Regions from separate parts of the Serratia sp. BNK-23 genome, predicted to be linked through region 3. Evidence: predicted binding sites of a transcription regulator. Region 3 holds the regulator's gene; each other region holds the start of a gene.
What was found. The regulator PhoB, encoded in region 3, activates phosphate uptake and scavenging genes when phosphate is short. The targets are predictions, from matches to a motif close to CTGTCATAAAACTGNCNNAT.
Positions count from the first base shown of each region.

Region 1: a site for PhoB is predicted at 3,627-3,646, ahead of pstS (phosphate ABC transporter substrate-binding protein PstS). Genes of this name have one in related genera too.
Region 2: a site for PhoB is predicted at 2,261-2,280, ahead of opgB (phosphatidylglycerol--membrane-oligosaccharide glycerophosphotransferase). Genes of this name have one in related genera too.

Region 1 covers NZ_CP179900.1:4,974,093-4,979,873, forward strand. The annotation lists gene pstB (phosphate ABC transporter ATP-binding protein PstB) at 1-516, opposite strand, end outside; gene pstA (phosphate ABC transporter permease PstA) at 571-1,461, opposite strand; gene pstC (phosphate ABC transporter permease PstC) at 1,463-2,419, opposite strand; gene pstS (phosphate ABC transporter substrate-binding protein PstS) at 2,511-3,551, opposite strand; gene glmS (glutamine--fructose-6-phosphate transaminase (isomerizing)) at 3,887-5,716, opposite strand.
Region 2 covers NZ_CP179900.1:1,701,601-1,707,381, forward strand. The annotation lists gene opgB (phosphatidylglycerol--membrane-oligosaccharide glycerophosphotransferase) at 1-2,113, opposite strand, end outside; gene ACMGF9_RS08005 (transporter substrate-binding domain-containing protein) at 2,400-3,140, shown strand; gene ACMGF9_RS08010 (ABC transporter substrate-binding protein) at 3,141-4,076, opposite strand; gene ACMGF9_RS08015 (ABC transporter permease) at 4,112-4,879, opposite strand; gene ACMGF9_RS08020 (ABC transporter ATP-binding protein) at 4,876-5,616, opposite strand; gene tenA (thiaminase II) at 5,613-5,781, opposite strand, start outside.
Region 3 covers NZ_CP179900.1:3,958,752-3,964,532, forward strand. The annotation lists gene ACMGF9_RS18830 (PstS family phosphate ABC transporter substrate-binding protein) at 1-427, opposite strand, end outside; gene phoR (phosphate regulon sensor histidine kinase PhoR) at 442-1,758, opposite strand; gene phoB (phosphate response regulator transcription factor PhoB) at 1,783-2,472, opposite strand; partial or broken gene sbcD (exonuclease subunit SbcD) at 2,688-3,919, shown strand; gene sbcC (exonuclease subunit SbcC) at 3,916-5,781, shown strand, end outside.

The DNA.
Region 1 (5,781 bases), 1.0 Mb from region 3:
TTCCGGACGAATGGCGATGCCGCGGGCGATGCACAGACGCTGCTGCTGGCCGCCGGAGAGGCTGTAGCCGCTCTGGTGCAGCTTGTCCTTGGTTTCGTTCCACAGCGCCGCCTTGGTCAGCGCCCACTGCACGCGCTCATCCATATCGGCGCGCGACAGCTTTTCAAACAGGCGAACGCCGAAGGCAATGTTGTCGTAAATCGACATCGGGAACGGCGTTGGCTTTTGGAACACCATGCCGACCTTGGCGCGCAGCAGCGCGATATCCGAGTTGTCGGTCAGGATGTTCTGGCCGTCCAGCAGGATGCCGCCTTCCGCACGCTGTTCAGGGTACAGCTGGTACATCTTGTTGAAGGTGCGCAGCAGGGTGGATTTGCCGCAGCCGGACGGGCCGATAAACGCGGTGACCTTGTTCTTGGCGATATCCAGCGTGATGTTCTTCAGCGCATGGAATTTGCCGTAGTAGAAGTTCAGATCGCGTACCTGAATTTTGCTGCTGGAAGCGTCAGTAACCATACTCATCAAGACTTCTCTCTTTTCATCAGCGCCGCCAAAGCGGCGCTCAAAATTTTATGAATGCTTTTTCTTGGCGAAAATTACGCGCGCCAGGATATTCAGTAACAGTACGCACAGGGTGATCAACAGCACCCCGGCCCAGGCCAGCTGCTGCCATTCGGCGAACGGGCTCATGGCGAATTTGAAGATGGTCACCGGCAGGTTGGCGATCGGCTGCATCAGGTCGGTGCTCCAGAACTGGTTCGACAGCGAGGTGAACAGCAGCGGCGCCGTTTCCCCCGCGATACGCGCAATCGCCAGCAGCACGCCGGTGATGATGCCGGACACCGACGCCTTCAGCGTGATAGCGGAAATCATGCGCCATTTCGGCGTGCCCAGCGCATAAGCGGCCTCGCGCAGCGTATCCGGCACCAGCTTCAGCATGTTCTCGGTGGTGCGAATGACGATCGGCACCTGCAGCAGCGCCAGCGCCACGATGCCGGCCCAACCGGAGAAGTGTTCCATCTTCGCCACCACGATGGTGTAAACGAACAGGCCCACCACGATCGACGGTGCGGAGAGCAGAATGTCGTTGATAAAGCGGATCACTTCCGCCAGCCAGGATTTACGGCCGTATTCCGCCAGGTAGATGCCGGCCATGATGCCCAGCGGCGTACCGAAGAGGGTCGCCCACAGGATCAACAGGCCGCTGCCGGCGATGGCGTTGGCCAGGCCGCCGCCCGCGGTATTCGGCGGCGGGGTCATCTCGGTGAACAGCGCCAGCGACATGCCGTCGAAGCCTTTGGTGACGGTGGCGATCAGGATCCAGATCAGCCAGAACAGCCCGAACGCCATGGTCGCCATCGACAGGAACAGCGCGAGGCGGTTTTTCTGCCGGCGCCAGGCCTGCATTTTGCGGCGGCTTTCCGCCAGAACGACTGCGTTTTGCATATCCATCGTCGCCATGTTAACGCCCCTCATTCTTGGCCAGACGCATGATCATCAGTTTCGACAGCGCCAGCACGATAAAGGTGATAACAAACAGAATCAGGCCCAGCTCCATCAACGCGGCGGTGTGCACGCCGGACTCGGCTTCAGCGAATTCGTTGGCCAGCGCCGAGGTGATGCTGTTGCCCGGCATGTACAGCGAAGCGCTGTCGAGCTGGTAGGTGTTGCCGATGATAAAGGTCACCGCCATGGTTTCCCCCAGCGCGCGGCCCAGGCCCAACATCACGCCGCCGATGACGCCGTTTTTGGTGAACGGCAGCACGATGCGCCAGATGACCTCCCAGGTGGTGCAGCCGATACCGTAGGCCGACTCTTTCATCATTACCGGGGTCTGTTCGAACACGTCGCGCATCACCGCAGCAATGTAAGGAATGATCATGATCGCCAGGATCACCCCGGCGGCCAGGATGCCGATGCCGAAGGCCGGGCCGGAGAACAGCTCGCCGACGATTGGAATGCCCGACAGTACTTCGCCCACCGGCGTCTGGAAGTATTCGGCGAACAGCGGGGCGAACACGAACAGGCCCCACATGCCGTAGACGATGCTCGGAATGGCCGCCAGCAGCTCAATGGCGATGCCCAGCGGCCGCTTCAGCCAGTTCGGCGCCAGTTCGGTCAGGAACAGCGCGATGCCGAAGCTCACCGGCACGGCGATGATCAGCGCGATAAGCGAGGTGACCACGGTGCCGTAGATCGGCACCAGCGCGCCGAACTGCTCCGCCGGCGCGTCCCACTCTTTGGTCCACAGGAACGCAAAGCCGAATTTCTGCATGCTTGGCCAGGAGGCGAAGATCAGCGAAACGATGATGCCACCCAGCAACAATAGGGTAATCAGCGCAGCCAGTCTCACCAGCGCGCTGAAAATGATGTCACCGTTTTTGCCCGGTGCTTTGATGGTCGGCTTGTACTCAGCCATAGATTACTCTCTGTTTGAACCCTGGCAGCCCCAATCGGGATCGGAGCCTGAAGAACTGTGTGGGGCGCGGCGAACCCGCGCCCCTGCGTTGTTAGTACAGCGCTTTACCTGAACTGTCTTTTACGTTGGTTTTCCAGGCCGCACGCACCTGCTCAACCACTTCTGCCGGCAGGGTGGCGTAATCCAGCTCGTTAGCTTGTTTTGCACCGGTTTTATACGCCCAGTCGAAGAACTTCAGCACTTCGGCGCCCTGAGCAGGGTTTTTCTGCTCTTTGTGCACCAGGATGAAGGTGGTGGAGGTGATTGGCCACACGTTGTCGCCTTTCTGGTCAGTCAGATCCTGAGCGAAAGTTTTGCTCCAATCCGCGCCTTTGGCGGCGTTGCTGAAGCTCTCTTCGGTCGGGCTGACCGGTTTGCCGTCGGCGGACACCAGCTTGGTGTAAGCCAGGTTGTTCTGCTTGGCGTAAGCGTATTCTACGTAGCCGATAGAGCCTGGCAGGCGCTGAACGAAGGCGGCGATGCCGTCGTTGCCTTTACCGCCCAGACCGGTCGGCCAGTTAACGGTAGAACCGGCGCCAATCTTTTCTTTCCACTGCGCATTGGCCTTGGACAGGTAGCTGGTGAACACGAACGAGGTGCCGGAACCGTCGGCGCGGCGCACTACGGCGATGTTCTGGTCAGGCAGTTTCACGCCTGGGTTCAGCTTGGTGATAGCCGGATCGTTCCACTTTTTGACGTTGCCCAGGTAGATATCGCCCAGGGTTTTGCCGTCCAGCGTCAGTTCGCCGGATTTGATGCCCGGGATATTCACCGCCAGCACCACGCCGCCAATCACTGTCGGGAACTGGAACAGGCCGTCGGCCGCCAGCTTGTCGTCAGACAGCGGGGCGTCGGAGGCACCAAAGTCAACGGTGTTGGCCACGATTTGCTTCACGCCGCCAGAGGAGCCGATGCCCTGATAGTTAACTTTGTTGCCGGTTTCTTTCTGATAAGAATCTGCCCACTTGGCGTAAACCGGAGCGGGGAATGTCGCACCTGCACCGGTCAGGCTGGCAGCAGCGAACGCGGACACGGCGGTCAGGGAGAAGGTCGCTGCCACAATACTGGCGACGGTGGTACGCATCAGTTTCATAATCCCTCCTAATGGGATACTTAAAATCGACTTCGAGTCGTTTTAATCAGAGTAAGTATTGCTGCAGGAGGGAAAATAGGACAGTTTGGTGACAGAAAAATGTACGCAATATGACAGTTATATTACAGCGTATTTGATAGGTGTTTGTTTTTATGTAAATCAGAAGGTTAGCCGTGAAACAGCACATTTCCCAAGCAATAAAAAACCGGCTTGGCGCTGCCTATCCGCTTGAATATGACAACGTTTATCACCGAAACGGCAGCGCTGTCATCTTTAAGGTCACTCATGAAAAAAGCCGGCGCTAAGGCCGGCTTTTGCAGTTTACCTGTGACAAATTACTCTACGGTGACAGACTTCGCCAGGTTGCGCGGCTGGTCAACGTCGGTGCCCTTGATCAGCGCCACGTGGTAAGACAGCAGCTGCAACGGCACGGTGTAGAAGATCGGCGCGACGATTTCCTCGACGTGCGGCAGAGGAATGAGGGTCATGCCTTCGCTGCTGACGAAGCCGGCGTCCTGATCGGCGAACACGTACAGCTGGCCGCCGCGCGCGCGCACTTCTTCAATGTTGGACTTCAGCTTTTCCAGCAGTTCGTTGTTTGGCGCCACCACGATCACCGGCATATCGGCGTCGATCAGCGCCAGCGGGCCGTGTTTCAACTCACCCGCCGCATAAGCTTCAGCGTGAATATAGGAGATCTCTTTCAGCTTCAGCGCCCCTTCCATGGCGATCGGATACTGATCGCCGCGGCCGAGGAACAGCGCATGGTGCTTGTCGGAGAAGCCTTCCGCCAGCGCTTCGATCTCTTTATCCATCGACAGCATCTGCTCGATACGCGCCGGCAGCGCCTGCAGACCATGCACGATCTCGTGCTCCACGCTTTCCGCCATGCCTTTCAGACGGCCCAGGCGCGCCACCAGCATCAACAGCACGGTGAGCTGCGTGGTGAAGGCTTTGGTCGAGGCTACGCCGATTTCCGTACCCGCTTTGGTCATCAGCGCCAGATCGGATTCGCGCACCAGCGAAGAGCCGGCAACGTTACAAACGGCCAGCGAACCGAGATAACCCAGCTCTTTGGACAGGCGCAGCGCCGCCAGGGTGTCGGCGGTTTCGCCGGACTGTGACAGAGTGATGATCAGGCTGCCCGGACGCACCGCCGATTTGCGGTAACGGAATTCGGACGCGATCTCGACATCGCACGGCACGCCAGCCAGCGCTTCGAACCAGTAACGCGCCACCATACCGGAGTGGTAAGAAGTCCCACAGGCGATAATCTGCACGTGCTGCACCTTGGCGAGCAACTCGTCGGCGTGCGGCCCCAGCTCACTCAGGTTGATTTGGCCATGACTGAAACGCCCTTCCAGGGTGTTTTTCAGCGCCAGCGGCTGTTCGTAAATCTCTTTTTGCATGTAGTGGCGATAAGCGCCCTTGTCGCCGGCGTCATACTGCACCTGGGATTCGATCTCAGGACGCTCGATGGCGTTGCCCTGTTTGTCGAAGATGTTGACGGTGCGGCGAGTCACTTCCACCACGTCGCCCTCTTCCAGGAAGATGAAGCGGCGGGTGACCGGCAGCAGCGCCAGCTGATCGGAAGCGATGAAGTTTTCCCCGACGCCGCGGCCGATAACCAGCGGGCTGCCGGAACGCGCCGCGACCAGCACGCTCGGATCGCGGCTGTCCATCACCACGGTGCCATAAGCGCCGCGCAGCTGCGGGATCACGCGCTGAACCACTTCCAGCAGCGTACCGCCTTGCAGTTGTTCCCAGTGCACCAGGTGCGCAATCACTTCGGTGTCGGTTTCAGAGCTGAAACGGTAACCGCGTTCAATCAGCAGTTCGCGCAGCGGCTCGTGGTTTTCGATGATGCCGTTATGCACCACGGTAATGTAGTCGGAAACATGCGGGTGCGCGTTCGCTTCGGTCGGTTCACCGTGCGTAGCCCAACGGGTGTGAGCGATGCCGGTACCGCCGTGCAGATCGGTTTGTTCCGCCGCTTCGGCCAGCTTTTGTACCTTGCCAACGCGACGCAGGCGACTGACGTTGCCTTTTTCATCGACCACCGCCAGACCAGCGGAGTCATAACCGCGATACTCGAGACGACGTAAACCTTCCAACAGGATTTCTGCGATATCACGTTGCGCTACTGCGCCTACAATTCCACACATCAGTTATATTCCTAATGAACGCCCTTCATGGGCGCTTTCGATGCCTTGACCTGATTTTTGCCGGT
Region 2 (5,781 bases), 2.3 Mb from region 3:
AGCGCTCTTCGTCGCCGACGCGCACCGAAATCGGTTCGCCGACGTTGTTGCCGTAGGCGCGGGCGCGCAGCACCAGATCGAAGCGCTTCGGCAGCGGATCGACGTAATCGATGTCGACCGCCGGCGCCAGATTGGCGTCGGACCAGCGGCCCCATTCCTCGACGGCGGAGACGCCGGTGATGGCTTTCACCTGTTCCGGCATGCCGGGCAGCATGAACTCGATGGTGTCCGCCCGGTATTTCACCGCCGCGTCGTCCACCTGCAGGCGGGCGACGGCGTTTTGATAATCGGCGACGCTGTCCGCCGCCGGGCCGGTGAAGTTCACCTTGCCGTTGAAGCGTTCGCCGCTGGCCTGCGCGATCTGCGGCGGCGAGGCCAGGGTGCCCGAGGCCACGCAGATGTCGGTGCTCAGCGCCAGCTGCGGCGCCCAGACCCGGCCGATCTCGTAGCATTTATCGACCCAGACGAATTTCTCCCCCGCCCCCAGCCCGGCCAGCTGCTTGCGCAGCGGGGTGGAGAGGTAGACGTTGAACATCGGTTCGATGCGGTTGTCGCCCACCCGCAGGATGAACGGCACCTTGTAGGTGACGCCGGAGAAGCTGAAGCTGCGTTGGCGCGTATCCACGCTGTAGTCGCTGATGCGGTTCGGCAGGCCCCACTGATTGATCACCGCCGGTTTCCAGCCGTTGATCTTCTCTTCGATATTCAGGAACACCGTAGACAGCGACGGCGCCGACAGGCTGCTTCGGCCAAGGCCGATGTAGTTGTCGCCGCCCATCACGTCCAGCACCGTGGCGCCGTTGTCCAGCGTGCTGCGCTTCTCGTTGCGCTGTTCCGCCAGCGGCCGGGTGCCGTCGATGATGAAGAACAGGTTGCGGCGCTTCTGTTTGGTCAGGATATCGTAGGCGGTGTTGTTCATCGCCAGATGATCGGAGGACACCACGATCACGGTATTGCTGAAATAGGGCGAGCGTTTGATCTTGTCGATCAGCGCGGCGATGTGTTGCTGGCTGCAGGCTACCGCGCTCAGCGAGCGGTTTTCCTTGTTCTGCCAGGCGTAGCTTTTCTTGCTGCAGCCGGCGGAGATAAAGCCGTCCGGGTGATGGGTATCGACGGTCAGGGTGAACAGCGAGAACGGCTGGCGCTGTTTGGACAGCTCGACGAACTTGCCGTACACCACGTCCAGCACGCTGTCGTCGTACCAGCCCCAGTCGTTTTTGTAGCTCGGATCGGCGACCCGATCGCGCAGCTCTTTGAAGCCGTAAACGTGGTCGAAACCGTGGGATTTCAGGAAGGTGTCTTTACCGGCGAACGCCAGCTCGGCGCCCTGATAGAAATAGTTGCTGTAGCCGGCGGCCTTCAGCACGTCGCCCAGGCAGACGTTCTCCGGGTAGAAGGTGGAGACCGCGCTGGAGGCGTTGCCGTCGAAGGGCGCGAACAGCGGAGTGCCGCACTGCGAGGCGACCATGCCGGCGATGGTGTAGCCGGTGCCCGGCAATTGCTGGGTATTGCTGAAATCGATGCTGTCCGTGCGCAGGGCGTTCAGCTCGTCGGCCAGGCCGGGAAACAGCTCGGTATCGAAGTAGGTGCGCTCCAGGCTCTCGGCATAGATGTACACCAGGTTCGGCCGTTTGCCCTGCACGGTCTTTTTCGGCGCCTTGTAGTAGGTGGTGAAATCGGCGGTATCGCCGACGATCTGGCTCTTGACCAGCAGCGAGATGTCCTGAAACGCCGGGGTGGTACCGACCGAAAACAGCGCCAGCAGCACGGCGACGACGCTGTAGGCCACGCTGCTGCCTTTGGCCTTGCGGCGCAGCAGGCTGCGGGCTAGCACCGCGAAGATAAGCCCCAACGCCGCCAGCAGGCCGATAAACGGCAGCACGTATTTGCTGATGCCCGCGCCTTTGAGGCTGCTGGTGACGGTGTAGATCACCGCATCGGTGATGCCGTCGCCGGTGAAGTAGTTGCTGGCGATCAGGATGACGTTCAGCACCAGATAGCTGCCGAGCAGCGTCAGCAGAATGGCGAACCACCAGCGGTTGGCGGCGGCCCGGGTGCGATAAATCAAAATCGACGCCAAAAAGAGAACAAACGAAACGACTGCTAAAACCATCCGCCAAACCTTGTCTGATTGAAATAAAACCGTTGCTGCCCTGGTTTGCGCCGCCGAGCGTGCCGCGGTGCGAAAAGTGAAGGGTATAGCCTATTGCCGGCGGCGGAACAACGTGCGATCTCCCGCTACGGCCGACGAGCGGCGGCTATTGTACATTTTTATGACAATAGTGTGACGTTAATCACGCCGACGGCGGCCGCGGCGGCGAAAGCTTGCTGGTCGGAGGTTTCGCTCTACGCTTAATGAGCGCCACGACGGTGCATCCATCAGCCATTCAGGAGGAAGTATGCAGACAATCCCCGCAGCGGTACTCGACGATCTGGCCCCGCAAGGCGTGTTGCGCGCGGCGATCAACTACGGCAATCCGGTGCTGGCGCAGGCCGGGGCTGATGGCAAACCGCAAGGCGCTTCGGTGGAGCTGGCCGCCGCGCTGGCTCGCGAACTGGGCGTGGCGCTGGAGCTGGTGACCTATGACGCGGCTGGCAAGGTGTTCGCCGATCTGGACAGCGGCGCCTGGAACCTGGCGTTTATGGCCATCGAGCCGGTGCGCGCGGCGCAAATCGCCTTCAGCGAACCCTACGTGATCATCGAGGGGACTTATCTGGTGGCGAACGACGCGCCTTACTCTGAGGTGGCGCAGCTCGACCGGCCGGAGGTGCGCATCGCGGTCGGGCAGGGGGCGGCGTACGATCTGTTTTTATCACGCACGCTGCAGCAGGCGCAATTGGTGCGGGCGGCAACCTCCGCCGAGGCGATCGCGCTGTTTTTCGAACGGGGGCTGGAGGCGGCGGCCGGCGTGCGTCAACCGCTGTTGGCCGCCGCGGCCGCCCATCCCGGCTACCGAGTGCTGGACGGACATTTTACCGCCATCCGCCAGGCGATGGCGGTGCCGCGGCAAAACACGCAGGGCGCCGCCTACGTGAACGCGTTTATCGAACGCTGCAAGGCCAATGGGCTGGTGAAGGCGGCCCTGCAGCGCAGCGGCCAGGGCGAGGTGACGGTGGCGCCGCCGGCCGCCTCGGCGTGATCAGTTCAGCTCCACCGCGTACTGGTCTACCGGGGTGGTTTTCTTGATCAGCTTATTGTCGAACAGGAACTGTTCGTAAGCCTGGTAGCGGGCCCGATCCAACTTGGCCGGATCGCGGGCGAACAGCGGCAGGCTGGCTTGCCACGCCTGTTTGTTCAGCTCGGTATTCAGCTCCGGGTGCGCCTTGGCGAACGCCAACCAGGTGTCCTGCGGGTGCGCGTGCAGGTAGTCGCTGCCTTGCTTCAGCGCGACGAGGAATTTGCGGATTTTCGGCTCGTTCACCGCATCGCGGTTGGCGACGATGATCAGCTCGTCGTAGGCCGGCACGCCGTAATCTTCGACGTTGAACACCACCGGTTCTTTACCCTGCAGCTTGAGCTCCAGCGCTTCGATGTTGCGGTAGCCGCCGATCACCGCATCGACCTGGCCCGCCAGCAGGGCGCTGGTCAGCTGGAAGTTGACGTTGATGAGCTTGATATCCTGCGGTTTGAGATGCTCGTGTTCGACCATGGTGGCCAGCGTCGCCTGTTCGATGCCGCTGACCGAGTAACCCACCGTTTTGCCTTTGAGATCCGCCGGCGAGGTGATGTTTTTATCCAGCGCGATCACCGTGTTCAGCGGCGTGTTGATCAGCGTGCCGACGCGCATCAGCGGCAGGCCCTGATCGGCGAAGAAGTGCAGCTGCGGCTGATAGGTGATGGCGAGGTCGGCCTGTTTGGCGGCCACCAGCCGCGGCGGCAGCGCCGGATCGGACGGCGGCACGATCTTGACGTCCAGCCCTGCGGCCTTGAAGGCGCCGATCTGCTCGGCCACCATAATCGGCGCATGATCGGGGTTGATGTACCAGTCGAGCACCAGCGTCAGCTTGTCGGCCGCGCCGGCCTGGCCGGTGAGGGCGGCGCCGAGCAGCAGCCCGCAGACGGTTTGTTTGATCATGGTCGTTCCTTTATCCCTGGTTATGGTTGCAATCATCAGTCGTTTTCCGGCGCCCAGGCGATCAGGCGCCGCAGCAGCGCATCCACCGCGGCCCACAGCAGCACGGTCATCAGCACCAAAATAAACAGTGCGGCGAAGCAGACGTCGGTCTGCATGCGCGCATTGGCGTTCAGCATCACATAGCCCAGCCCTTCGGCCGAGCCGACCCATTCGCCGATGATGGCGCCGATGGGCGCGACGGCGGCGGCCATGCGCAGGCCGGAGCCGAAGGCCGGCAGCGCCGCCATTAGCCGCACGTGCCGCAGCTGCGCCCAGCGCGAAGCGCGCATCGTGCGCGCCAGATCGAGATAGTCGTTGTTGACCCGGCGCAGCCCGTCAAAAAAGGCCGACACCACCGGGAAGAAGATCACCAGCACCGCCATCGCCACCTTGGCGCTCATGCCGAAGCCGAACCACAGCACCAGCAGCGGGGCCAGGGCGAACACCGGTATCGCCTGGCTGGTGAGCACCAGCGGCATCAGCCAGCGCTGCAGGCGCGGCGAGAAAATCATGCACAGCGCCAGCGCCGCGCCGAGCAACACGCCGAGCACCAGCCCGCTGACGATCTCCGAAGCGGTGACCAGCGTGTGCCAGGCGAGATAGCCGCGCCCGTCCCACAGCGCCTGCGCTACTGCGCCCGGCGTGGGCAGCAGAAAGGCCGGGATGCCGCTTTGCGCCGCCAGCCACCACAGCAGCAGCAGGCCGACGAATACCGTCAGCCCGCGCCGCAGGCGGGTGAGTCCACGCTCTTGGGCACTATTCATTGTGCTGCCCTCACCAGCTGCTGCAGCAGCTCGGCCTGGCTTTTCAGCAGGTCGGCGTCATCCGGCGCGCGCGGCGGTAGCCCGCTGATGCGATGAGTATCGTCGAGGCCCAGCGGCCAGGGCGACAGCACCAGCAGCCGGTGGCTCAGGCGGCAGGCTTCCATCGGATCGTGGGTGATCAACAGCACGGTATTTTGCGCCAGCAGCTCGGCGGCCAGGCTCTGGATCTCGGCGCGGGTAATGGCGTCCAGCGCGGAAAAGGGTTCGTCCATCAGCACGATCGGCTGGCGTTCGTAGAGCGTGCGGGCGATGGCGGCGCGCTGGCGCATGCCGCCGGACAGCGAGGCTGGCAGGCTGCGGCCATGCGCGGCCAGGCCCACGCGCTCCAGCAGGTGCGCCGCCCAAACCCGATCCGGCGTTTCGCCGCGCAGCCGCGAACCGAGGGCGACGTTCTCTTCGATGGTCAGCCACGGGTAAAGCAGATCTTTTTGCCCCATGTAGGCGATGCGCCCGGCGATCGGCAGGCCGTCGCTGCCGGTCACCGAACCAGAGCTGGCATGCGCCAGGCCGGCGATGATCTTCAGCAGGCTGGTTTTGCCGGCGCCGCTGGCGCCGAGCAGGGCGACGAAGCTGCCGCCGGCGATGTCGAAGCTCAGCCGGTCGAAGACGATGTGCTGACCGAAACGCAGGCTGAGATCCCGCACCTGGATACCGGGCGGGAGAAGCGGAGAGGTCATGAGGCGTTCAGCCCCATCTGCCAAAATGCCGACTCCAGTTGGGTGGCGGTGGTGAAAATCTGCGCCAGCTCGGTAAAGCGGCTTTGTGCGCCGCGCTGGTGGCCGACGGTTTCCAGCAGTTCAATGGCGGCGCGCACGCCGGCCAGATAGCCCTCGTCGCCGTAG
Region 3 (5,781 bases):
CGCAGCGCCGGGTGGCGGAGAAAATGCGGTCGAGCTGCTGCAGGTTGAGGCCGCGCAGCGGATTGTCCTGATGCACCAACACCACCAGCGCATCCACCGCTACCGGCACCGCCAGCGGCGCATAGCCGTAACGGTGTTCGAACGCCGAAACCTCGGCCGCCTTCATCGGCCGGCTCATCGGGCCCAGCTGCGCGGCGCCCGCCGCCAACGCGGTCGGCGCGGTCGACGAACCGGCGGCCTGGATCTGCAGGTTGACGTTGGGATAATGCTGGCTGAAATCCTGCGCCCACAGCGCCATCAGATTCGCCAGCGTGTCGGAGCCGACGCTGGACAGGTTGCCCGCCAACATGCCGTCAGGCTGCGCCAGCGCGCCGCGTCCGGCCAGCAGCGCCAGGCAAAGCAACAGCCCTCGGGTGATTCGGGTCATACCGGTGTCTCGCGTTAATTTTTCACCGCATTCTCTGATAAAGCGGCGGGAACAATCAACCGATTGGGCAAGGTAAAGATAAAGCGGGTGCCGATCCCCGGTTCGCTGAGGATCTCCAGCCGCGCGTCGTGATGGCTGAGCGCGTGCTTGACGATCGCCAGCCCCAGCCCGCTGCCGCCGGTCTGGCGCGAGCGGGCCTTGTCGACGCGGTAGAAACGCTCGGTCAGGCGCGGCAGGTGCTCGGCGGCGATGCCAGGCCCGTTGTCGCTGACCTGGAACTGCGCGCCATGCGCCGTCTGCTGCCAGCTGACTTCGATATGGGTGCCCTTCGGCGTGTGGTTGACCGCATTGTACACCAGGTTAGACACCGCGCTGCGCAACTGGTCTTCATTGCCGAACACGTTGAGCTGTTCGTTCACCCGGAAGGTGATCTCGTGATTGCCACCGCTCAGCGATTGCGCCTCACGCTGCAACACCCGCAGCATCAGCGGAATATCCACCCGCTCGTTCATGTCGACATTGGGCGCCGCCTCGATGCGCGACAACGTCAGCAGCTGCTTGACCAGCCCGTCCATCCGGCGGGTCTGCTCTTGCATGGTGCTCAGCGCCTTGCTGCGCAGCGAGCCATCCTGCTCTTCGTCGCCCATCATCTCCAGATAGCCCTGCAGCACCGTCAGCGGCGTGCGCAGCTCATGGCTGACGTTGGCGAAGAAGTTGCGCCGCGCGCCCTCCAACTGACGCATCTGGGTGACGTCGCGCGCCACCATCAGCAATTGCCCTTCGGAATACGGCATCACGCGGAATTCGACGTAGTGTTCGTTGTTCAGCTGCAGCGTCAGCGGGCGCGAAAACTCCTGCTGTTGCAGATAGAGGCTGAATTCCGGATAACGCAGCAGGTTAAGGATGTGCTGGCCGTTGTCTTCCGGCCAGCGAAAGCCGAGCAGATGCTGCGCCAGCCCGTTGCACCAGAAGATATTGCCTTCGACGGTGGTCATCACCACCGCGTCAGGCAGCGATTCGGCCCCGCTGCGAAAGCGCTTGATCAGCAGCGCCAGCTCGCGCCGGCGGCGGCGGTTGCGCTGCTGCATCTGATACAGGCCATAGAACAGCGGCTCCCAGCTCCAGCGGCCGGGCGGCGGCGTCATGCTGCGGTCGATCCACAGCCAATGGGAGAGTTTGAGCTGGTTGTAGAAATTCCACACCAGCGCAGCCAGCGCAGAGGCCAGCAGGAACCAGGGCAGATAACCGAAAATCAGCCCCAGCAGTAAGGCGGGCAGACAGAAAAGAGCCAGCTCCAAAGCCAGCCTCTTCCACGACAGACGTTCTAACACGGCATATTCTCCAGCGCGGCGCGATCAGTAGCGCGTTGAGAACCGGTAGCCGGTGCCCCGAACGGTTTGAACCATTTTATCATGCCCACTGGTTTCTAACGCCTTGCGGAGCCGACGGATATGCACGTCAACGGTACGGTCTTCCACATAAACGTTAGTGCCCCAGACGTGATTAAGCAACTGCTCGCGGCTATAAACCCGCTCCGGGTGGGTCATAAAGAAGTGCAGCAGCTTGAACTCGGTCGGCCCCATATCCAGCGCCTGATCGTTCGCCATTACGCGGTGGGAGGACGGATCCAGGCTTAGCCCTTGCATTTCAATCACTTCTTCCACCGCCATCGGCGAAATGCGGCGCATGACCGCTTTGATGCGCGCCACCAGCTCCTTGGGCGAGAACGGCTTGGTGATGTAATCATCCGCCCCCACTTCCAGGCCGCGCACCCGGTCTTCTTCTTCGCCGCGCGCGGTCAGCATCATCACCGGGATATCTCGGGTCAGCGCTTCGCGCTTCATATGTTTGATAAACTGAATGCCGGAACCGCCGGGCAACATCCAGTCAAGCAACACCAAATCAGGGAACGGCTCAGACAGACGCGTCACGGCGCTGTCATAATCTTCGGCTTCCAACGGTTGGTAACCATTCTGTTCCAACACAAAGCACACCATCTCACGGATCGGCGCTTCGTCTTCCACCACCAGTATGCGTCTTGCCATCGTCAATCCTGCCAATGTGTTAGCGACTTTTCGGGCGCCATTATGCGTCAGTTTTGTGACACTTTTATGAAAAAAACCGGCTGTTATAGGCAGTAAGCATAGCGATTATTTCCCGCAGTAACGAAAAATCATCCGGTTGTCATCATCATTGCGCCGGGACAGCCGCCGCCGCGGCCTTTATAATCATCGCCATTATCTTTACATCCGGGAGTGTCATGCGCCTGATCCACACCTCTGACTGGCACCTTGGCCAGTACTTTTTCACCAAAAGCCGCGCCGCCGAGCACCAGGCTTTTCTGAACTGGCTGATCGAACAGGTAGATCAGCAGCAGGTGGATGCGCTGATCGTCGCCGGGGATCTGTTCGATACCGGCTCACCGCCCAGCTATGCCCGCGAGCTGTACAACCGCTTCGTGGTGGAACTGCAGCGCACCGGCTGCCAGCTGGTGGTGCTGGGCGGCAACCACGACTCGGTGGCGACGCTGAACGAATCGCGTGAGCTGCTCTCCTGCCTGAACACCACGGTGATCGCCAGCGCGCAGGGCGCCCCGGAACAGCAGATCGTGGTGCTTAACCAACGCGACGGCCAGCCGGGCGCGGTGCTGTGCGCCATCCCGTTCCTGCGGCCGCGCGATCTGCTCACCAGCCGCGCCGGCGAATCCGGCGCGCAGAAACAGCAGGCGCTGCAGGAAGCCATCGCCGAACATTATCAAGCGCTGTATCAGGCGGCCTGCGAGCGCCGCGACCAGTTGGGCCTGCCACTGCCGATCGTCGCCACCGGCCACCTGACCACCGTCGGCGTTACCACCTCCGACTCGGTGCGCGACATCTATATCGGCACCCTCGACGCCTTCCCGGCGCAGACCTTCCCCCCGCCGACTATATCGCGCTGGGCCACATTCACCGCGCGCAGAACGTCGCCAAATCGGAGCATATTCGCTATAGCGGCTCGCCGATCCCGCTGAGCTTCGATGAGCTGGGCAAAGCCAAAAGCGTCTTCCTGGTGGATTTCGCCGACGGCGCTTTGCAGCGGGTAGAAACGTTAACGATCCCGCAGTTTCAGCCCATGCAACTGATCAAAGGCGATCTGGCCGAGATCGAACGGCAGCTGCGGCAATTTGCCGACTATGCCGGCGAGCTGCCGGTGTGGCTGGATATCGAAGTGGCGACGCAGGACTACCTCAGCGATATCCAGCGCCGCATCCAGCTGATGGCGGATGCGCTGCCGGTGGAAGTGGTGCTGCTGCGGCGCAGTAAAGAGCAGCGCCGCCAGGCGATCGCGCAGCAGGATAAGGAAACGCTCAACGAGCTGAGCGTCAACGAGGTGTTCGAACGGCGCCTGGCGCAGGAGGCCGACATGCCCGAAGCGCGCCAACGGCGGATGCACCAACTGTTCCGCCAGGTGGTCGAGGCGGTGCAGCACAACCCTGAAGAGAGCAACCCATGAAAATCCTCAGCCTGCGGTTAAAAAACCTCAACTCGCTGCAGGGCGAATGGAAGATTGACTTCACCGCCGAGCCGTTCGCCAGCAACGGCCTGTTCGCCATTACCGGCCCGACCGGCGCGGGCAAAACCACCCTGCTGGACGCCATCTGCCTGGCGCTGTACCACCAGACGCCGCGTCTCAACGTCACGCCAAGCCAGAATGAACTGATGACCCGCCACACCGCCGAATCGCTGGCGGAGGTCGAGTTCGAGGTCAAGGGCATCGGCTATCGCGCCTTCTGGAGCCAGCGCCGCGCCAAAAACGCGCCGGACGGCAATCTGCAGGCGCCGAAGGTCGAACTGGCGCGCCGCGAGGACGGCAAGATCCTGGCGGACAAGGTGCGCGACAAGCTGGAGCTTACCGCCGCCATCACCGGGCTGGACTTTGGCCGCTTCACCAAATCGATGATGCTGTCCCAGGGGCAGTTCGCCGCCTTCCTCAACGCCGACGCCAACGATCGCGCCGAGCTGCTGGAAGAGCTGACCGGCACCGAAATCTACGGGCGGTTGTCCGAACAGGTGTTCGAGTCGCACAAGCAGGCCAAAACCGATCTGGATGCGTTGCATCAACGCGCCAGCGGCATCGAACTGCTGAACGACGAACAGCGCCAGTCTCTGACCGAACAGCTGGCGGCGCTGAGCGCGCAGGAAATCGCTCTCGGCGAACAAACCCAGCGGCAGCAACAGGCGCTGAGCTGGCTGCAGCAATGGCAACGCCTCCGGCAACAGCAAAGCGAGGGGCAATTGCGGCTGGACACCGCCCAGCGCGAGCAGGCGGAGGCCGCCCCGCAGCTGCAGCGGCTGGCGCTCAGCGAGCCGGCCGAGAAATTGCGGCCGCTGCGCGGTGAACGCGATCGCTGCCGCGCCGAGCTGCAAACGATACAACAGCAGGCAGCCCAGCTGACGCAACAGCAGGAACAGCAGTCGGCGCAGTTGACCCCGCTGCAGCAGGCGGTGGAGAAAACCCGCCAGGCGCAGCAAGCGCATGCCGAACACATGCGGCAACAGCAACAGCTGATCGACGAGCAGGTCGCCCCGCTCGACCATCAAATAACCCAACTGCAGTCGACACAGGCCGAACGTAGACAGGCCGGCGATGCCGCCGCGCAGCAGTTCGCCCAGCAGCAGACCGCGCTGGAGCAGCTCACCGCTCAGCGCAGCCAACTGACGAGGCAGGCCGCACAGCATCAGCAGCAGTTGAACACGCTGACCGAAGCGCTGGCCGTTCAACAGCAACAGCAGCAGGCGCTGGAGGCGCAAACGCCGCTGGCCCCGCTGCGCCAGCGCCTGGGCGTCCTGGCGGATCTGCGCCCGACGCGCCAGCAGCTGTTTACTCTCGCTTCTTTATCGCAGCAAATCGTTAAACGGCTGGAACAACAGCGGCAAGAGCTAAACAGCGGTCAACATGAACTTACCCAGTTGGAACCACAGCTAGAACTCATCCGTCAGCGATTTAAGCAGCAGAAAGCCCACCAGGCCGATGTTGAAAAAACCTATGCGCTGGAACAACGGATCGTGGGTCTGGAGGCCGAGCGCGCCCGTTTGCAACCCGGCGCCCCCTGCCCGCTGTGCGGCTCATGCGAGCACCCGGCGGTAGAACAATACCAAGAGGTAAAACTGTCAGAAACCGCGCAACGTCTGGAGCAAATGAAAGTCCAGACCGAAGCATTGCAAAAACAAGGCGTCGAGCTGCGAGCCCGTTACGACAACCTGCAACAGCAATTGCAGCGTCAGCAGCAAACCATCGCGCAGGATGAACAACAGCTGGCCGGCCAACAGCAGCAGTGGCGGCAGCTCAGCGCGCCGCTGGCGTTCGACTTTACG